One region of the Pedobacter sp. HDW13 genome, then DNA from elsewhere that is predicted to be linked to it. Evidence: riboswitches for the same ligand, from Rfam matches in the RefSeq annotation. Region 1 holds a riboswitch; the other holds the start of a gene.
The links. Region 1 has a riboswitch for cobalamin ahead of G7074_RS23500 (TonB-dependent siderophore receptor). Riboswitches for the same ligand answer to the same signal wherever they lie in the genome.
Positions count from the first base shown of each region.

Region 2: it holds a riboswitch for cobalamin, as region 1 does, so the genes downstream of both, metE (5-methyltetrahydropteroyltriglutamate--homocysteine S-methyltransferase) here and G7074_RS23500 (TonB-dependent siderophore receptor) in region 1, are expected to answer to the same signal.

Region 1 is NZ_CP049868.1:5,658,813-5,667,547, forward strand. Features, by position in the region: gene G7074_RS23495 (YncE family protein) at 1-412, opposite strand, end outside; gene G7074_RS23500 (TonB-dependent siderophore receptor) at 432-2,465, opposite strand; cobalamin riboswitch at 2,560-2,754, opposite strand; gene G7074_RS23505 (serine hydrolase) at 2,839-4,086, shown strand; gene G7074_RS23510 (sigma-54 dependent transcriptional regulator) at 4,199-5,602, shown strand; gene G7074_RS27735 (chloride channel protein) at 5,793-6,584, opposite strand; gene G7074_RS27385 (chloride channel protein) at 6,611-7,582, opposite strand; gene G7074_RS23520 (RluA family pseudouridine synthase) at 7,620-8,342, opposite strand; gene G7074_RS23525 (response regulator transcription factor) at 8,536-8,735, opposite strand, start outside.
Region 2 is NZ_CP049868.1:2,921,955-2,930,689, forward strand. Features, by position in the region: gene G7074_RS27200 (gliding motility-associated C-terminal domain-containing protein) at 1-412, shown strand, start outside; gene G7074_RS12520 (type IX secretion system membrane protein PorP/SprF) at 460-1,425, shown strand; gene G7074_RS12525 (OmpA family protein) at 1,429-3,426, shown strand; gene metE (5-methyltetrahydropteroyltriglutamate--homocysteine S-methyltransferase) at 3,892-6,204, opposite strand; cobalamin riboswitch at 6,384-6,563, opposite strand; gene G7074_RS12535 (Lrp/AsnC family transcriptional regulator) at 6,707-7,168, shown strand; gene G7074_RS12540 (family 16 glycosylhydrolase) at 7,228-8,049, opposite strand; gene G7074_RS12545 (alkaline phosphatase family protein) at 8,292-8,735, shown strand, end outside.

The sequences.
Region 1 (8,735 bases):
AAAAGGTAACATAACGCGGGTTGTTGATATCCAGTTTAGCCACCTGCTTTGCGTTGCTGGCATTTAAAATTTCTACTTTATTGCTTCCGTTTACAACAACATACATTTTAGCGCCGTAAATTTTGATGTCGTTACCCACATCGCCCAGGCCTAAAGTAACAGCCGGATTGGCTGCGCCAAATATATTCCTCGTGTATTTCCCATCATCATAGCTATAGTAATCTAAAGATGATTTGTTAGAACCCCAGTTGCCTTCATTCAAAACATATAAGCCCTTTACGGTTAATGATGGGGTTTTGGCTCCCTGTTCAGCGTCTTCATCTACCGGGGTATCTTTTCTACAGGCAAATGCCAGGGCTGTTAAAAGCAAAAAGCCGGTTAGTTTTAAAACGTGGTGTAATTTGTATTTCATATCGTGATTTTAAATTGGTTTAAAAATTAGCGGATAAAGTAAGTCGGTAGTTACGACCAGGCATTGGATAGTTAAGTACCACATCGTAATACTGGTTAAAAACATTATTGATTTCGGCATTGATGAAGAACCTGCTTTGGTGGTAAAAAAAATTTGCACCAAGTGCTAAATCGTGGGTGTACCACGGCTTAACATAGTTAGCTGCTATATTGGCCTTTTGGCTATATCGTTCGCCGGTGTAGATGTAACCATAATTAAACACCAGGTTTTTATAATCAATTCCAAATCTTGCCGATCCGCTATGTACAGGGATGTAGGGAATCTGATCGCCATACCTGAAGGCTGTGGTACTAATATCTACTGCTTTTTCGAAGGTATAATTCGCACTTGCCTTCAGCTTCAACTGTAAATCTAAATCCCAAACCGTTTGAATATTGGTTTCGAAGCCTCTGATACGCACACGATCGAGGTTAACCATGGTCCATCTGCCTAAATTATTACCTGGAATGGCTACAATCTTATCTTTTACCAGATTATAATAGGCATCAGTCTGAAGGGATAAATAAGCAAGGCGCCTCCCGTTTGAAGTATGTCCGTAAGTAAAACCCAGGTCGTATTGACTGGTGTATTCGGGTTTTAGCTTGGAGTTTCCAATAAACGTGTAATAGAGGTCGTTAAAAGTGGGCATCCGGAAAATGGATTTGTAAAAACTGCGAATGCGGAAATCTTTGGTTTGAAAAGGTTGCCACGATGCCATTAAAGCCGGAGTATATTCCTGCCTGTTGGCTGATTGATTACCATTTTTAACCTGCTCTGCAATCAGGGTTGCTAAAACATTGGCTTGTATACTCAATCTTTTTAGGTTTAAGGCGCTCGCAAGTGCTACTAAACCGGTATTACGTTTAGGGTAAGCAAAATCGTACAAATTGGCATCTAACTGTTGTAAACTGTAATCTGTAGCCAGCGAAACCTCCCAAATACCCGATATTTTATAAAGATTGACTGCAGAGATGTACCATTCCGTTTCGGTAAAGCGGTTGTCTAAAAAGCCGTTTTGTTGTTTAAATTCGGGATCGAGGTAACGCATAAAACTATATGCATACTTCGTATTGAACATAAAATTATAGCGGGCACTCCTTTTATTCTGGTACGAAGCCTGAATAAAACTATTATCGTCCCACTGGCGCTGTGTAAAGGTAAACCTGTTCGAAACAATAGCCCCGGGCAGTCCGCGTGCCGAATTGTAGTTGTATAATTTAAGGTTCCACTTGCTGCTATCAGGCAATAAGCCAAACAGCGTTGCTTCTACCCTTGCCGATTTAACATCGCTGTTATTCCGGATAATGGTGGTATCGTAAGCCAGTTCTTTATACCTGAATTTATATTTGCCGTTGGATTCTAAATAGCTGGCATCTAAAAGGAGAGAGATTTTATTGCTGATTTTTTGTTTATAACTGATATTCGGGTTAATCAATCCGAATGAGCCGGTTTTTAAACCAACGCCCAACCCATACTTTTTCCCTTCATTAAAAGCAGGTTGTGCTGTTCGAAGGTAAAGTGCACTGGCTGCTGCATAACTTCTGGCTGGCATCAGTAATTCGGGTTTTTGACCAACATAAACAGCAATCTCTTCGAGGTTATCTAATGAAAACTTGCCTAAATCTACCTGGCCGTTTTGGGCATTTCCAAGCTGCACACCATCATAAAAAACAGCAGTATGGTTGCTGCCCATGCTCCTTACATTAATAGTTTTTAAACCGCCAACACCTCCGTAATCTTTTAATTGTACACCGGCGAAATAGCGTATGGCATCGGCAACCGAAAGACTGTTCAGGCGTTTTAATTCCGTCCCTATGAGTATTTGTACCGGAGTTGGCGATAAATTTACCTTTGAGTTTTTATACTCTGTTATTTTAACATCCTGCAATTGATTGGCCTTTGCGGTATCAATCTGCGCGACTGAAATAGCAGGCAAAAGAATGCCCGTGCCCAATAGCGGTGCCAGCAAAAAGAAAAACCTGGTGCTTAGTAAAACACCTTTAATTTTGATCATTTGATTGTGAGTTTAACCCACAGCCAACAGATAGAAAAGAAATGAAAATACGAAAAACGTAAGTACCTCACCCCTAGCTTCAATCCACGAAAGCTATGAAATATAATGCTAAGGCAGGTCTTCTGACTTACTCCCGGTTTTCCGGCCTTCCCATCCCGACAAGTCGGCACAGTGGCAAATGATTGGAAACCCGTTAAGGAGCTTACAGCTGCGGGACAGTTACAGATTTACACTGTATTCCCTTTTAATTCCGGGTGTAATGCCGGAAACCAAAAGCGCCGCAAATGTAAGAAAATTAACCAACATGTAAAATGGATGATGGAAAATGGTCGTTTTAACAGAAAAGGCTAAATTAGGAATCACATTATAACACATGAGAAAAATTTTAACTGTTGTACTTTCGTTAATCAGCTTATCTGCCATGGCGCAAAAAACCGATACCGTGTTTCTCAGGAAACTGATGGAGTCGAAACCCGAACTTTTTTCGGCTGTGCTCAATCATCCGAATAAAAACCAAATACAAATTATGTACACACAGGTTAACCGCGATGCCCAAAACAAGCCCAGCTTTAAAACCTTCAGTTATAATTTAGATCCTCATCACTATTTTTATCCGGCCAGTACCGTTAAACTTGCGGCTGTAATTTTTGCGCTGGAGAAAGTAAACCGTTTAAAAAGCACTGGTTTAACCGCACAAAGTATTATGGTTACAGATAGTGCTTTTAAAGGTCAAACCAAAGTACTAAAAGATACGAGCGCCAGTAATGGTTTGCCATCTGTTGCTCATTACGTTAAAAAGATTTTGCTCACCAGTGATAATGATGCATTTAACCGATTATTTGAATTTATTGGTCGTGCAGAAATTAACCAGAAACTAAAAGCATATGGCTTTAACGACAGCCGGATATTAAACCGTTTAGCCATAGGCGATGCAGGCGAATCAACTAAACACTCCAATCCGGTTAAATTCTATAACAGCAGTCAACTGGTGTACAATCAGCAGGCACAGTATGATCCCAAAGATTATGAACTGAGCTTAACCAATCTCACTATGGGAAAAGGTTACCTGGATAGCGCCGATAAACTGGTAAACAAACCCTTTAGCCTGGCCGGAAAAAATGCCTTCGCGATTAACGATCAGCAGAAATTGATGCAAAAACTGATTTTTCCGGAAGCATTTCCTGCAAAAGAACGGTTTAAATTAACTGCTGATAATTATAAACTCATTTACACCTACATGAGTAAATATCCAACAGAAAGCGATTTTCCTAAACATGATCAGAAAGAATTTTGGCCTACCTATGCTAAAATGCTTTATTACGGCCGCGAGAACATTAGTCCGGATCCAAACATCAGGATCTTTAATAAATATGGCGACAGCTACGGTTATATTATCGACAATTCTTACTTCGTTGATTTTAAAAACGGCATCGAATATTTTTTAACCGCAGTCGTACATAGTAATGAAGACGGCATATTTAACGACAATAAATATGAATACGATACCGTTTGTTTTCCATTTATGAAAAACCTGGGCAAAAGTATTTATGAAGTGGAATTAAAAAGAAGCAAAAAACATAGGCCCGATTTAAGCAAGTTCAAACTCGATTATAAGCATTAAACAGTAAAACCTTTCGTAGCTTTTTGGGTTTATAGCGTATAAATTGTACAAAAAACTATACATTAATTAAAAAATAATATATTCGCATTTCAAATAAAAGAATAAAGCACTAATGGCTAAACTATTAATAATTGACGATGAACGAGCGATAAGAAGTACCTTACGCGAAATTCTGGAATACGAAAATTACGAAGTTGAAGATATCGATAATGGTATTGATGGCCTCGAGATGATCAAAAAAGGGAATTATGATCTCGTACTTTGCGATATCAAGATGAACAAGATGGACGGTATGGAGGTGCTCGAACAAGCCCAGGCCATTAAGCCCGATTTACCTTTTATTATGATATCTGGTCACGGTACAGTAGAAACCGCTATCGAAGCCAGCAAAAAAGGCGCTTTCGATTTTATTTCCAAACCACCTGATTTAAACCGCTTACTAATTACTGTACGCAATGGTTTAGATCGCGGAACTTTGGTAACAGAAACCAAGGTATTAAAGCGTAAAGTAAGTAAAACACGCGAAATACTGGGCGAATCGGAAAGTATTTCGAAAATTAAAGAAACCATCGAACGTGTTGCCCCTACCGAAGCCCGTGTATTAATTACAGGCGCAAATGGCAGTGGTAAAGAACTGGTTGCCCGCTGGTTACACGAAAAATCGAACCGATCAGAAAGCCCTTTAATTGAAGTAAACTGCGCCGCTATTCCTTCAGAACTAATTGAAAGCGAACTATTTGGTCACGAAAAGGGATCGTTTACCTCTGCGGTAAAACAACGCATTGGTAAGTTTGAACTGGCTAACGGCGGCACCTTATTTTTGGATGAGATTGGCGATATGAGCCTTTCGGCTCAGGCAAAAGTGCTTCGTGCATTACAGGAACATAAAATTACCCGTGTTGGTGGCGAAAAGGAAATTGATGTAAACGTGCGTGTTTTAGCCGCAACAAATAAAGATTTATTAAAAGAAATTGAGAATGGTAATTTCCGTATGGATTTGTACCACCGCTTAAATGTAATTAATATTCATGTGCCTCATCTTACCGAACGTACTGATGACATCCCTGTAATTGCGCAAAACTTTTTAGAGCGTATTTGTGGCGATTACGGCATGCCGGTTAAAAAGATAAACGACGGCGGAATGTCGGCCTTACAAGCTTTACCATGGACAGGTAACGTACGTGAGCTGCACAACATGATTGAACGTTTGATTATTTTGAGCGATAAAGTAATTACTGAAAATGATGTGCGTGCTTTTGCCAACCCTGGCGGTGGAACAAACATTGGTGCTGCAACCAGTGCTCAGATTGCCAGCTCAGGCGGCTCAAGCCTTGCTTCTACTTTCGATTCGTTTAATAATTTTCAGGATTATAAAGATCATGCAGAACGCGAGTTTATTAAATTCAAGCTCGAGAAAAACAATTGGAATGTTTCTAAAACGGCCGATGAAATCGACATTCAGCGTAGCCATTTATACAGTAAAATTGAGAAATTTGGTTTAAAAAGAGCTGAGTAGTACGATAAGTTGAAAAGTTTTGAAGTTGGAATGTTTGAAGATTAGCCGGATAGCATTCCAATTTTTTTATGTCAATAAACCAATCGTCATCTCGACTGAAGTGCAACGGAACGGAGAGATCTATCAAGAATATTCACCAAAAGATTTCTCCACTTCTCTCGAAATGACGATAACTGAAGATGAATTGACTCTAACCCATATAATCATTCTGCCGCATCAGCAAGGCCCTGTATTTGTTAAAGATTGCAGTCTTAGAAACGAACCCCAGATAACGGTTTTGTTCAGAGAGTACCGGTAAAATCCATACATTTTCCTGTTCCATCTTTTCCAGTACCATTTTAAGATCATCGGCCTCGGTAAGTGTGTTTGGTGCAGCTTGTACCAAATCTGCAGCCAGTAAGTTTTCCTTATCCGGATTGCCCATCATCTCATTAAACAGCTTTTCGATGTAAATGATACCTTTAAAATCGCCCGTCTCATCGGTAACCGCACAAATATTTTTACCCGATTGTACAATTTCATTCATCTTTAGCGAGAGTACATCATTCAGTTGTAACTGGGGATAACTCTTCTCAATCAGATATTTTAATTTCATCTGGTTCAAAACCGTAGTATCCTTATCCTCGTGAGATAAAAGCTCACCTTTATCAGCCAATACTTTGGTGTAAATAGAATGTTTTTGCGAACCACGGTTAATGGCGTAAGAAATAGCCGTAGTAATCATTAACGGCACCATTAAAATATAGCCTCCCGTAATTTCGGCAATAAGGAAAATACCCGTTAAAGGCGCGTGCATGATGGAACCCAAAGCAGCGGCCATACCCGCCACAATAAAATTCGACACGTTTAACTGCGCCATACCGGATAAATTTACCGTATAGGCAAAAATAAATCCGATTAATCCACCCATGATTAAGCTTGGCGCAAACGTTCCGCCATTACCACCGGCACCTAAGGTAATGAGGGTAGCAAGGGATTTCATGAAAATGGTGACCACAGTAAACAACACTACAATCGCAGGATATTATTGTAATCTTCGAAAATACTGTTGTTAATTACGGCCAGGTAATCGCCTTTTAGTAAGCCTTTCATCGTAATATAGCCTTCGCCATATAATGTTGGAAAAAGAAATACCAAAGCGCCAAGCATTAAACCGCCCACAACTACCTTGGTGTAAGGATCTTTTATTTTATAAAAGAGGCCTTTAATGGCATAATTCGCTTTGGTAAAATAAATGGAAAACAAGCCAATTAAGCCCGCCAAAAGCACATAATAAACCAATGCATCCATTTTCCAACCCTCAGTTACCAAAAAGAACAACTGCTGCGTGTAAAATGCCCTGGCCACCACGGCTGCGGTAGCTGCCGATAAAAGCAGCGGAATAAATGCTGGAATAGTAAACTCGGGAAGCAGAATTTCTATTGCGAAAACAATACCTGCCACCGGACTATAAAAAGCGCCTGCAATACCTGCGGCCGCACCACAAGCCACCAACATGGTAATTTCGCGATAGGAAAGCCCCAGAAAACGGCCCAAATTTGAACCAATGGCCGAACCACTGGTAACTATTGGCGCCTCCAGGCCTGTAGAGCCACCAAAACCAACCGTAACTGCAGCTGTAATTACCTGCGAATAAATGTTGTGGGGTTCTACCCTGCTCGATTTCTTCGAAATAGCATATAACAAAGGTGTTAAACCGGTTTCGAATTTTGTTCTTCGTATAAAATACTTAATATACAAAACGGTTAAAAGGATCCCAATCATCGGAAAAATAAAATACAGGTAGTATTTATATTTCCAATGCCAGTCTGATTGAAGAAACTCTTCGATATGATGGGTTAAACTTTTTAAAGCAGCCGCCGCAAGTCCGGCCAAAACACCTACTATAATAGCCAGAACTACTAAGAAATTACGGTTTGATATCTTTGATTTCCGGTATTGGTTAATCTGATCAAGGTAATTTACAAAGCGGATATACATTTAGTTCTATTTTTACTTTTCAGCAGAAAAACGAAGGTTAAGCGTCAAATTTGTCCAAAAGCTTAATTAAGGTGGCAAAATCTTTTGGATATGGCGCATCGATCACAATGTCTTTATCATCAAGCCCTTTAAACACCAGGTGCCTAGCGTGTAGTGCAAAACGTTTCATGATGGGTTGTTCTTCTTCTCCTTTGGTTAACCTGTAACCTCTTTTGATCGAAGAAAGAAATACGGGTTTTCCTTTATACATATCATCGCCAACAATGGCAGCCCTTTGTGTGGCTAAATGGATGCGGATTTGGTGCATGCGGCCAGTAATAGGCTTGCACTCAACCAAAGTATAGTGTTTATAATATTTTAGCGAATCGAAAATGGTTTCGGCACGTTTTCCCTCAACCCTATCAATGGTTACATTCTTATTTCCATCGTTTAAGATTGGTAAATCGACCATTAGCTCATCAAAAATCACATGACCATCTACCACAGCATGATAGGTTTTATTTACCTTTCTTCTTTCAAACTGCATAGAAGCATGACGATAGCCTTCAGGATTTTTCGCAATAATTAAAGCTCCAGAAGTTTCCTTATCTAAACGGTGACATACCTGTGCATCATAGCTATACTGCTTGGCTAAACGCAAAACATTGGTTTCGCCAGCCGCGCCTCTTTCATCAAGCGATGCTAAGAACGGAGGTTTGTTAATGACAATAAAATCGTTGTCTTCGAAAAGGATAAGGTCTTTAAAATTTGGAAACTTCAAACTGTGCTGTGATTAATGAAGCGCAAAAATACGATTTTATTTTTTAAGCCACCCGTCGCCCTGAATTTATTTCGGGGTCTCATGGATAAAGACGCAGATCTCAATATAAAAAGAGCAACACTTTGCTTAACCAAAACAAAAAAGCCGTCCTAATGCGAGATTAGGACGGCTTATATTTTTAGGTCAATATCAATTAAGATAGCTCAAATTTATATCCCACACCTTTAACCGTCGACACATAGGTTTCGCCTAATTTTTCGCGCAGTTTACGGATATGTACATCGATAGTACGGTTAGTTACCACTACAGAGTCTTCCCAGATATTTTTAAGGATCGATTCGCGGGTGTAAACTTTACCTGGTTTAGAAGCTAAAAGATATAATAATTCGAATT
Region 2 (8,735 bases), 2.7 Mb from region 1:
TTTAGGCTTTGGTAAATGGGATGTAAGCGCAACAACCAACCCTGCTCAGGGTGTTCATACCCGCAGTAACGTAAGCATAGCGGGCGATATGCTGGCCAATGGAGCCTTTTTTACCAAGCACTCGCTCGATGGTACTAATTTAATTATTCCCAACCTGTTTACGCCAAATGGCGATGGCAATAACGATACCTTCGAAATCCGCGGACTCGAATTTTTTGATGCGAATGATCTCGTTATCGTAAACCGCTGGGGAAATGAAGTGTATAAAGCAAGTAACTATCAAAATAACTGGACCGGTGAAGGCCTTAATGAGGGCACGTATTATTACGTACTGAGGGTTAAAGCAGATGCATCTGCTGCATGGCAGGTGTATAAAGGATACATCACATTAATCAGGGCATTTAGAAGATAATTGGTTGAGGTTCGATTGCCTTAAACCGATGTATGTACATCATCACCATGAAAAAAATACTCACCATAACAGCCTTAATTTTATTGACTAAGCTTTCTTCTGCACAGCAGGATGCACAGTTTAGCCAGTACATGTTTAATGGCATTTACATTAACCCTGCCTATGCAGGTTACCGCGAACAGTTAAACGTACATGCTTTTTATCGCAACCAGTGGACAGGGTTAACGGGTTCGCCAAAAACCATGTCGGTAGCGGTTGATGCCATTGCCAATAACGGAAATGTCGGGCTGGCCCTGCAACTCTCTGGCGATAGGCTTGGTGCACAAAGAAACCAGTCTGTTTATGCCAATTATGCCTATCGCATTCGTTTAAATGCCGATGGAACTTCGAGGCTGGCCCTGGGTTTGGGTGTAGGGGCAGTTCAGTTAGGAATTGATGGCGCAATGCTTAACCCCAACGATTTTGAAGTTTACCAGCCTACTGGCATGGAAAGCACCATTGTGCCCGATGCCCGTGCCGGTGTTTACTTCGCTAACGACCAGTTATATGCCGGTATTAGTGCCGATAACCTCGTTTCGCAGTATATAGATATTGATCGCTATGCCTTTATTCCGCAACCCAAACCACATTATTACCTTACTGCAGGCATGCTCATTCCCTTATCGCAGGATATCCTGTTAAAACCTTCTTTTTTATTGAAAGACGACCGTGGAGGACCAAGCAGCATAGATTTGAATGCCTTTGTAATTTTAAACGAAAAGCTCTGGTTGGGAGGATCGTACCGCACGGGAATTAAGCTGTACAATAAAGACTATCTGCAAAAAGATTTAAGCAAAATGAATTCGGCAGTGGCAGCAGTACAACTGTTTCCAACCAACAACCTGAGGATTGGTTATGCCTACGATTTTTCTATTGGTGCCCTGCAGCAATATAGCGGCGGAACACATGAAATATCAATCAGCTATTTTTTCAATAAAAAGAACATGCGCATGTTAACCCCAAGAATTTTTTAAGCCATGGCTCATTTATCCATACCAAACTTTATTGCTGTTAACTACAAAAGATTTTTAGCTACGGCTATGTTAACCTTGCTGCTCCTTTTTGGCGCTAAACCTGGCCAGGCGCAATACGTGCTCAATGCTGCCGATGCCCAATACGAGCTTTTTAATTATAGCAAGGCCATAAACCTTTACGAACAGGCCTACCAAAAGAAACCAACGCAGTACACCGCCGAGCGGCTTTACCATTGTTATGCCTTTATCAACGATTACAAACAGGCCGAAAGCTGGAGTGCCATTGCCGCTGCAATGCCAGATGCGAAACCCGAAAATATACTGGCCTATGCCAAAGCCTTACAGCAAAATAGTAAGTACACCGAAGCCAAACAGCAATTTCAAAAATACGCTGCTACTGGCGAAACCGTTGCCCCTGCCGATATAAACCGCTGGTTATTGAGCTGCGATTCTGCTTTGTATTGGATGAAAAACCCCACATCGGTTATCATTACCAATGCCGCTAAACTTAATTCTGCCCAATCAGACTGGGGGCTTAACACGTTTGGTAACGGCGTAACTTTTGCTTCCGATCGCGGTGCTGATGGTTCAGTACAAAACGGTTCCAATCGGCCCTTTTTTAAATTTGATGGCACAAAGAAACCCGATAAAAATATTTACGGCTGGACCGGAAACCATTATTTACGCCTCTATACACAAAGGGAATTAACCGATAGCGTAAGTCCTTTTCCTATTCAAACCCACACCGATTATCATATGGGGCCTGCCAGCTTTACGCAAAGCGGAAAGGAAATGTATTTCACCTTAACCAAAATCCCAAAGCATCCGGTTTATGTAAAAGGCAAACTGGCTACCGTTAACGTAGAAATCTATTCGGCTAAGTTAGATGAAAAGGGAAATTGGGGTAGTCCTCTCGCTTTTAGCTATAATAAAGTGGATGAATATTCGGTTAGCGATCCTTTTATCAGTGCCGATGGCAATACCCTTTACTTCAGTTCAACTATGCCCGGCGGCCTGGGCGGGGCAGATATTTATTTTTGCCTGAAAAGAGCAGATGGTACCTGGCAGCTTCCCGTTAATTTGAAAGCACTGAATACTGCCGGTAACGAACGTACACCTGTGTTGGGCGGGCATCAGGATTTTTATTTCAGTAGCGATGGTCGGGTAGGTATGGGCGGATTGGATATTTATAAAGCCAATCTCGTAGGAGATAAAATCAGTAAGATCGAAAATATGGGCTACCCGCTCAATTCGCCTCAGGATGATTTTGCTTTTCTGAAAACTAATGCACTAAACGGATACCTGAGCTCCAATCGCACAGGTGGCTTAGGAAACGATGATATTTACAGCTTTACTGCACCTCAATTATTGGTATTTAAACTTACCGGAATTGTTTTCGATAAACGTACTAACCTTCCACTCAACAATGCGTTGATTACGTTAAATAAAACCAATATACAAAACCTGAAAGTGTTAACAGGTGATGATGGTACATTTCAGTTCAATTTAGAAAAATCGGCTGATTATGAACTTACGGGAGAGAAAACCGCTTACCGCAACGATTTGGCCCAGGTAACCACCAAAGGCCTTACCACCAGCACCATGCTTAAGCAAAATCTGTATCTGGAAAAAATAGAGCTCGAGAAAGCAATTAAGCTGGAAAATATTTATTATGATTTCGATAAATCTGATATCAGGCCTGATGCAGCTATTGAGCTTAACAAACTGGTTAAAATTATGAAAGATAACCCAACCATTTGGATTGAGCTGGGTTCGCATACCGATAGCCGGGGTAACGATCAATATAACATGCAGCTATCGCAAAACAGGGCCAATGCTGCCGTTCAGTACATCATTAACCAGGGCATTGCCCCGAACCGGATTACTGCTAAAGGTTATGGCGAATCGCAACTGCTTAATAAATGTGCTAACGGTGTAAAATGTACAGCAGCCGAACACCAGTTAAACCGGAGAACCGAATTTAAGATTGTAAAATTATAAAACGTTGCTGTGCAGCAAGCGGCTTTTAGCGTTAGGGATAGACTAAAAAGCCCTTGTTTGCATGGCTTCGTTTTTTAGCAATTATTCTAAATACACCATAACCATAGGGTTTATATTTTCTCCTTATTAACAACTAATTAATTTCGGAACTCCTACGGATTTTCTTCACATGTTATCGAAGCAATTCCGAAGAAACAGGCTATATTAACCTTTGTTTACAGGCTTAATTTAAGGTTGCCAATTTATTTCACCACCTAAGACATGTAAGAATATTAAAGGTTGGAACGAAGACACGATTGCAATTTATTTACCATTTAAGACATATAAGCTCATGTAAGGGTAATTGTACTTATATGAAACTTATATATCTGATATGGTTTTTGTTTTACATGGTAATAAATTGAGTTGTCATCCTGAGCTTGTCGAAGGATCTGCCTTAACCTAATTCAATCATTCAAAACTCAATTACGCCAATACCTCTTCGCGCATTTCCTGGGCTGCTGCCACCATTTCAATCAGTGCTTTTTTGGTTTCATCCCAATGGCGGGTTTTTAATCCACAATCAGGGTTTACCCAAAGCTGATCGGCAGGAACCACAGCTTTCGCTTTTTCCAAAAGCTGCACCATTTCTGCTCTTGAAGGTACCCTTGGCGAGTGGATATCGTACACACCAGGCCCAATTTCGTTCGGGTATTTAAAGTCGGCAAAGGCATCAAGCAGTTCCATTTGCGAACGCGAACATTCAATTGTAATTACATCGGCATCCATATCGGCGATATTTTGGATAATATCGTTAAACTCCGAATAGCACATGTGAGTATGGATCTGCGTTTCGTCTTTTACACCGCTTGCCGAAATTTTAAAGGCCGTAACCGCCCATTTCAGGTAAGCCTGCCAATCTGTTTGGCGTAACGGAAGGCCTTCGCGTATGGCTGGCTCATCAATTTGAATGACTTTTATTCCTGCATTTTCGAGGTCTACCACTTCATCGCGGATAGCCAGTGCAATTTGGTTACAGGTAACTGATCTCGGCTGGTCGTTACGTACAAAAGACCATTGCAATATCGTAACCGGACCGGTTAACATGCCTTTTACAAGGATTGGGGTTAACGATTGCGCAAATGCTGTCCAGTAAACCGTCATGGCTTTAGGGCGGTCTACATCACCATAAATAATAGGGGGTTTAACGCAGCGGCTACCGTAGCTCTGTACCCAGCCATTTTTGGTAAAGGTAAAGCCGTTAAGCTGCTCACCAAAATACTCTACCATATCGTTACGCTCAAATTCGCCATGTACCAATACATCAATGCCAATTTCTTCCTGCCAGCGAATGGCTTCTTCGGTTTCCTTTTTTAATAAAGTATCGTATTCGGCAGGTGTAATTTCTCCCTTTTTAAATTGTGCCCTCCAGTTTCTAACTTCGGTAGTTTGTGGAAAAGAACCGATAGTTGTAGTAGGGAAAAGCGGCAGTTTTAAAATATCCTGCTGTGTCTTTTTCCTGATCGAAAAGGCATTTTCGCGTTCTGCATCTTTATCGGTAATGCCACTTACCCTTTGCTTTACTGTTGTGTTATGGATCAGCGTAGAAGTTCTGCGGCTTTCAATGGCGTTTTTGTTTTCAGTGAGTTTAGTCAGTGCCTCCTGACCGGGGGTTTCATCAGCCAATGCTTTGAGGGTAACCACCTCATCAATTTTCTGTTTGGCAAAGGCCAGCCATTGCTTAATTTCGGGGGTAAGGGTTTCCTCGTTGGTTTCCAGGTCCAGATCGCAAGGCGAATGCAATAATGAGCACGAAGGCGCAATCAATACGCGGTCGCTACCCAGTTGGGCTACTGCTTTTTTGATGATGGCTAAAGATTGCTCAAAATCATTTTTCCAGATATTTCTACCATCAACCACTCCAAGAGATAAGCTTAATGTAGCCGGAATGGCATTTAGTACTTCATCCAGCTGCTCAGGGCAACGTACCAAATCGATGTGTAAAGCCTGTACAGGTAAGCCGGTAGCCAGTGCAAGGTTATCTTTTAAGCCCTCAAAATAAGTGGCTACCAATACCTTAAGCTGCGGAAATTGTTTCCTGATTTCGGCATAAACATAATTGTAGGCTGCACGGGCTTTTTCGTTAATATCTAACGCTAAAAACGGTTCGTCGAACTGGATCCACTCTGCTCCCTGATCTTTCAGCTCTGTTAAAATCTGGAGGTAAACCGGTAACAGTTTCTTAATCAAGTCGATTTTATCAAAACCGGTTTCTTTTTCTTTGCCCAGTAACAGGTAAGAAACAGGCCCAATAATTACAGGTTTGCTGTTAATGCCCAGTTGTTTTGCCCTTACAAATTCGTTTACAATTTTGCCTGAGAAAAGGTTAAACTCCTGGTTTTTATAAAATTCGGGTACAATGTAATGGTAATTGGTATCGAGCCATTTGGTCATTTCCATGGCGGTAATGTCTAAACCATCTTTCTGGTAGCCCCGGGCCATGGCAAAATACAAATCGAGTTCGTTATTGGTTTTCTGCAGTACCACCTGGTTATAACGTTTTGGAATGGCGCCTACGGTTAGCGACATATCCAGGATCTGGTCGTAATAAGAAAAATCGTTTGAAGGAATCAGGTCGATACCTGCCTCTTGTTGTAGTTTCCAGTTTTGATCGGCAATGTTACGGCCTTTGCTCAGCAGCTCTGCCAAAGTAATTTTGCCGGCCCAATATTGCTCGCTGGCTTTTTTTAGTTCTCTGTTGCTCCCGATACGCGGGTAGCCTAGGTTGTGGGTTTGCATTTTTTCAACTTTTTAAATGGTTAATAATCATTGTAAAAAGCCCCTTGTTAATTTCGCAATGCAATAAGGAAGGAAGTATGAAGGAGCGCAATGCCACGGAAACAGGGCACAACAAGCCCATAAAGGTTTTGTACCAGTGTAACAGCATTTGTCTGACATCAGGCTTCAATCGCGAAAGCATTGTCAATTCCGGAACAGAAAGGTATCCTGACTTGTAACCGTTTTATCATCTATGGATGTTTTTGATAAAATCTTAAATGTTACTTACAGTTGCGCGACAGTTCGTGATTTACACACGATTCCCTTTTCACTTCCGGTTATTGAAATATATACAAGAACTCTTTTGCTTACAATCAGTTTTTAATTCTTTTCAAAGGTAGTTAAGTGGATATTAAAACTATTGATTGTGAAATAATAAGGTTAAACAGCTGTTTTTGTGTTGTTTTTTAGTGTATTTTGCTTTTGAGTACTTAGATTTGGCAGCAAAAAAGAAAAATATTCTATGAGCGAGCTTGATGAAACTGATTTATTACTGTTGAAGATTTTAGGCAATAACTCCAGTTACACCACAAAAGAGCTGGCAGCGCAGGTAAACTTATCGCCGTCGCCGGTTTTTGAAAGGGTAAAACGGTTAGAAAACAATGGCTATATTAAAAAATACATCGCTATACTGGATGCGGAGAAATTTAACCAGGGCTTTATTGTTTTTTGTAACATTAAACTGAAACAGCATGACCGAAAAATCGGCCACCACTTTGTGGCCGATATTTTAAAAATAGATGAAGTTACAGAATGTTATAATGTTTCTGGCGACTATGATTTTATTTTGAAGGTATATGCGAGGGACATGAAACACTATCAGGATTTTGTTTTCAATAAACTCGGCTCAGTAGAAAGTATTGGGAGTACACACAGCACTTTCGTAATGGCCGAGATTAAAAATTCGCATAACATTAATTTTTAAGGGGCTGTGGCATTCTTTCGTTTGTCTACAAGTTTGCCACACTGAGCCTGTTGAAATGCCTATTTAAACTGGTAAGTTTTAACATAATCAAATACAACCTCGTCGGGATATACGCCCTTGGTGTAGTCGCCGCCAAAACCAGTTAATTCGGTACTTAAGATCATGTATTCTGAAATACCCGACAGGCCTTTACTTGTGCGGAATACTTCGGTTCCATCAACAAAAAAGACGTATTCTACGTTGTTCCAAAGTAATCCAAAAGTGTGAAAATTATTGTCGTTAATGGTTTCGCTGGGTACAATTTTACTTTCGCTTTTGTGGGTTGCACCGTAGCCTCCCCAATGTACGGTATGGTAAGTGGCGTTTGGATTCGGCTTCAGGTATTCAAAAATATCAACTTCTGCACCCACTGCAAGTGCATTATCTGGCTGTGAACCCATTGTATTTGTTTGTAGCCAAAAAGAGGAGTGTGTACCAAGCGATTTTTGCATTTTAGCCCTGCATTCAAAATAACCGTACTTCTGGGCAAACTTACCATCGGTACACAGTTGCCCAACATAATATTTTCCATCAGTATCTTTAATCGTTTGTATCACCAGATTTCCTTTGCCATCAAGCGAAATGGTTTTATTGCCCGAAACAGTAGCATATCCCCTTACGGTTCCATCAGCCCTGTAAGCCCATTTCGTTGCATCGATTGTTGTGCCGTTAAAATCATCAACAAAAACAGGAGTCATCTGGTGAATAAAGTCGGCTGGTTTTAAAGGTTTTTGGAGAAATGGATCCGTTTTTTGCGAAAGCGTTGGTACTTCGGGAACATCATTTTTCTTGGCGCAGGATAAAAGTAGAACGGCGATTAAAATTGAAACTGTGTTTTTCATAATACATTTAAAATTTGGTTACAGGATAAAGGTGTACCTTTTTTAGAATAAGCAGGGGCTAAAATCCTTAACAAATGGGGCGAAAAATACAAAGATATTATGGGTAATATGGATGACCTGTTGCAGCAGGTGCATAGGCCTGTAGGTAGGAAGCTGCTTGTGGCCTGTAAGCTTAACATTTTCTTAATGTTCACCAAACTTAAAGGGTATACTGTCCAAATACCTTTGCCGAAAAAAGATTTATGAAACGAATAGTTGCCCTAATGGCCTTGTTGTGGCTTTCGGCGGGATATGTATCGGCACAAGAAAACCATGTGGTATTGATTAGTATAGATGGCTTACGCCCCGAATTTTATTTAGATCCGCAATGGGGCATGATTAATGTACGCCAGGCCATGCAAAACGGAGCATATGCAGAGGGCGTAAGGGGCAGTTTCCCAACGGTTACCTATCCTTCTCACACCACCATTGTAAGTGGTGTATTGCCAGCCAAACATGGTATTTATTATAACACACCTGTTGAACCGCTGGGCATTTCGGGCAAGTGGTTCTGGTATTACAAAGACATTAAAGTACCTACCATCTGGACAGCAGCTAAAGATGCAGGTTTAACAACCGCAGGGGTGAGCTGGCCGGTTACCGTTGGTGCGCCAATTACGTATAACCTGCCTGAGTATGTAATTCTT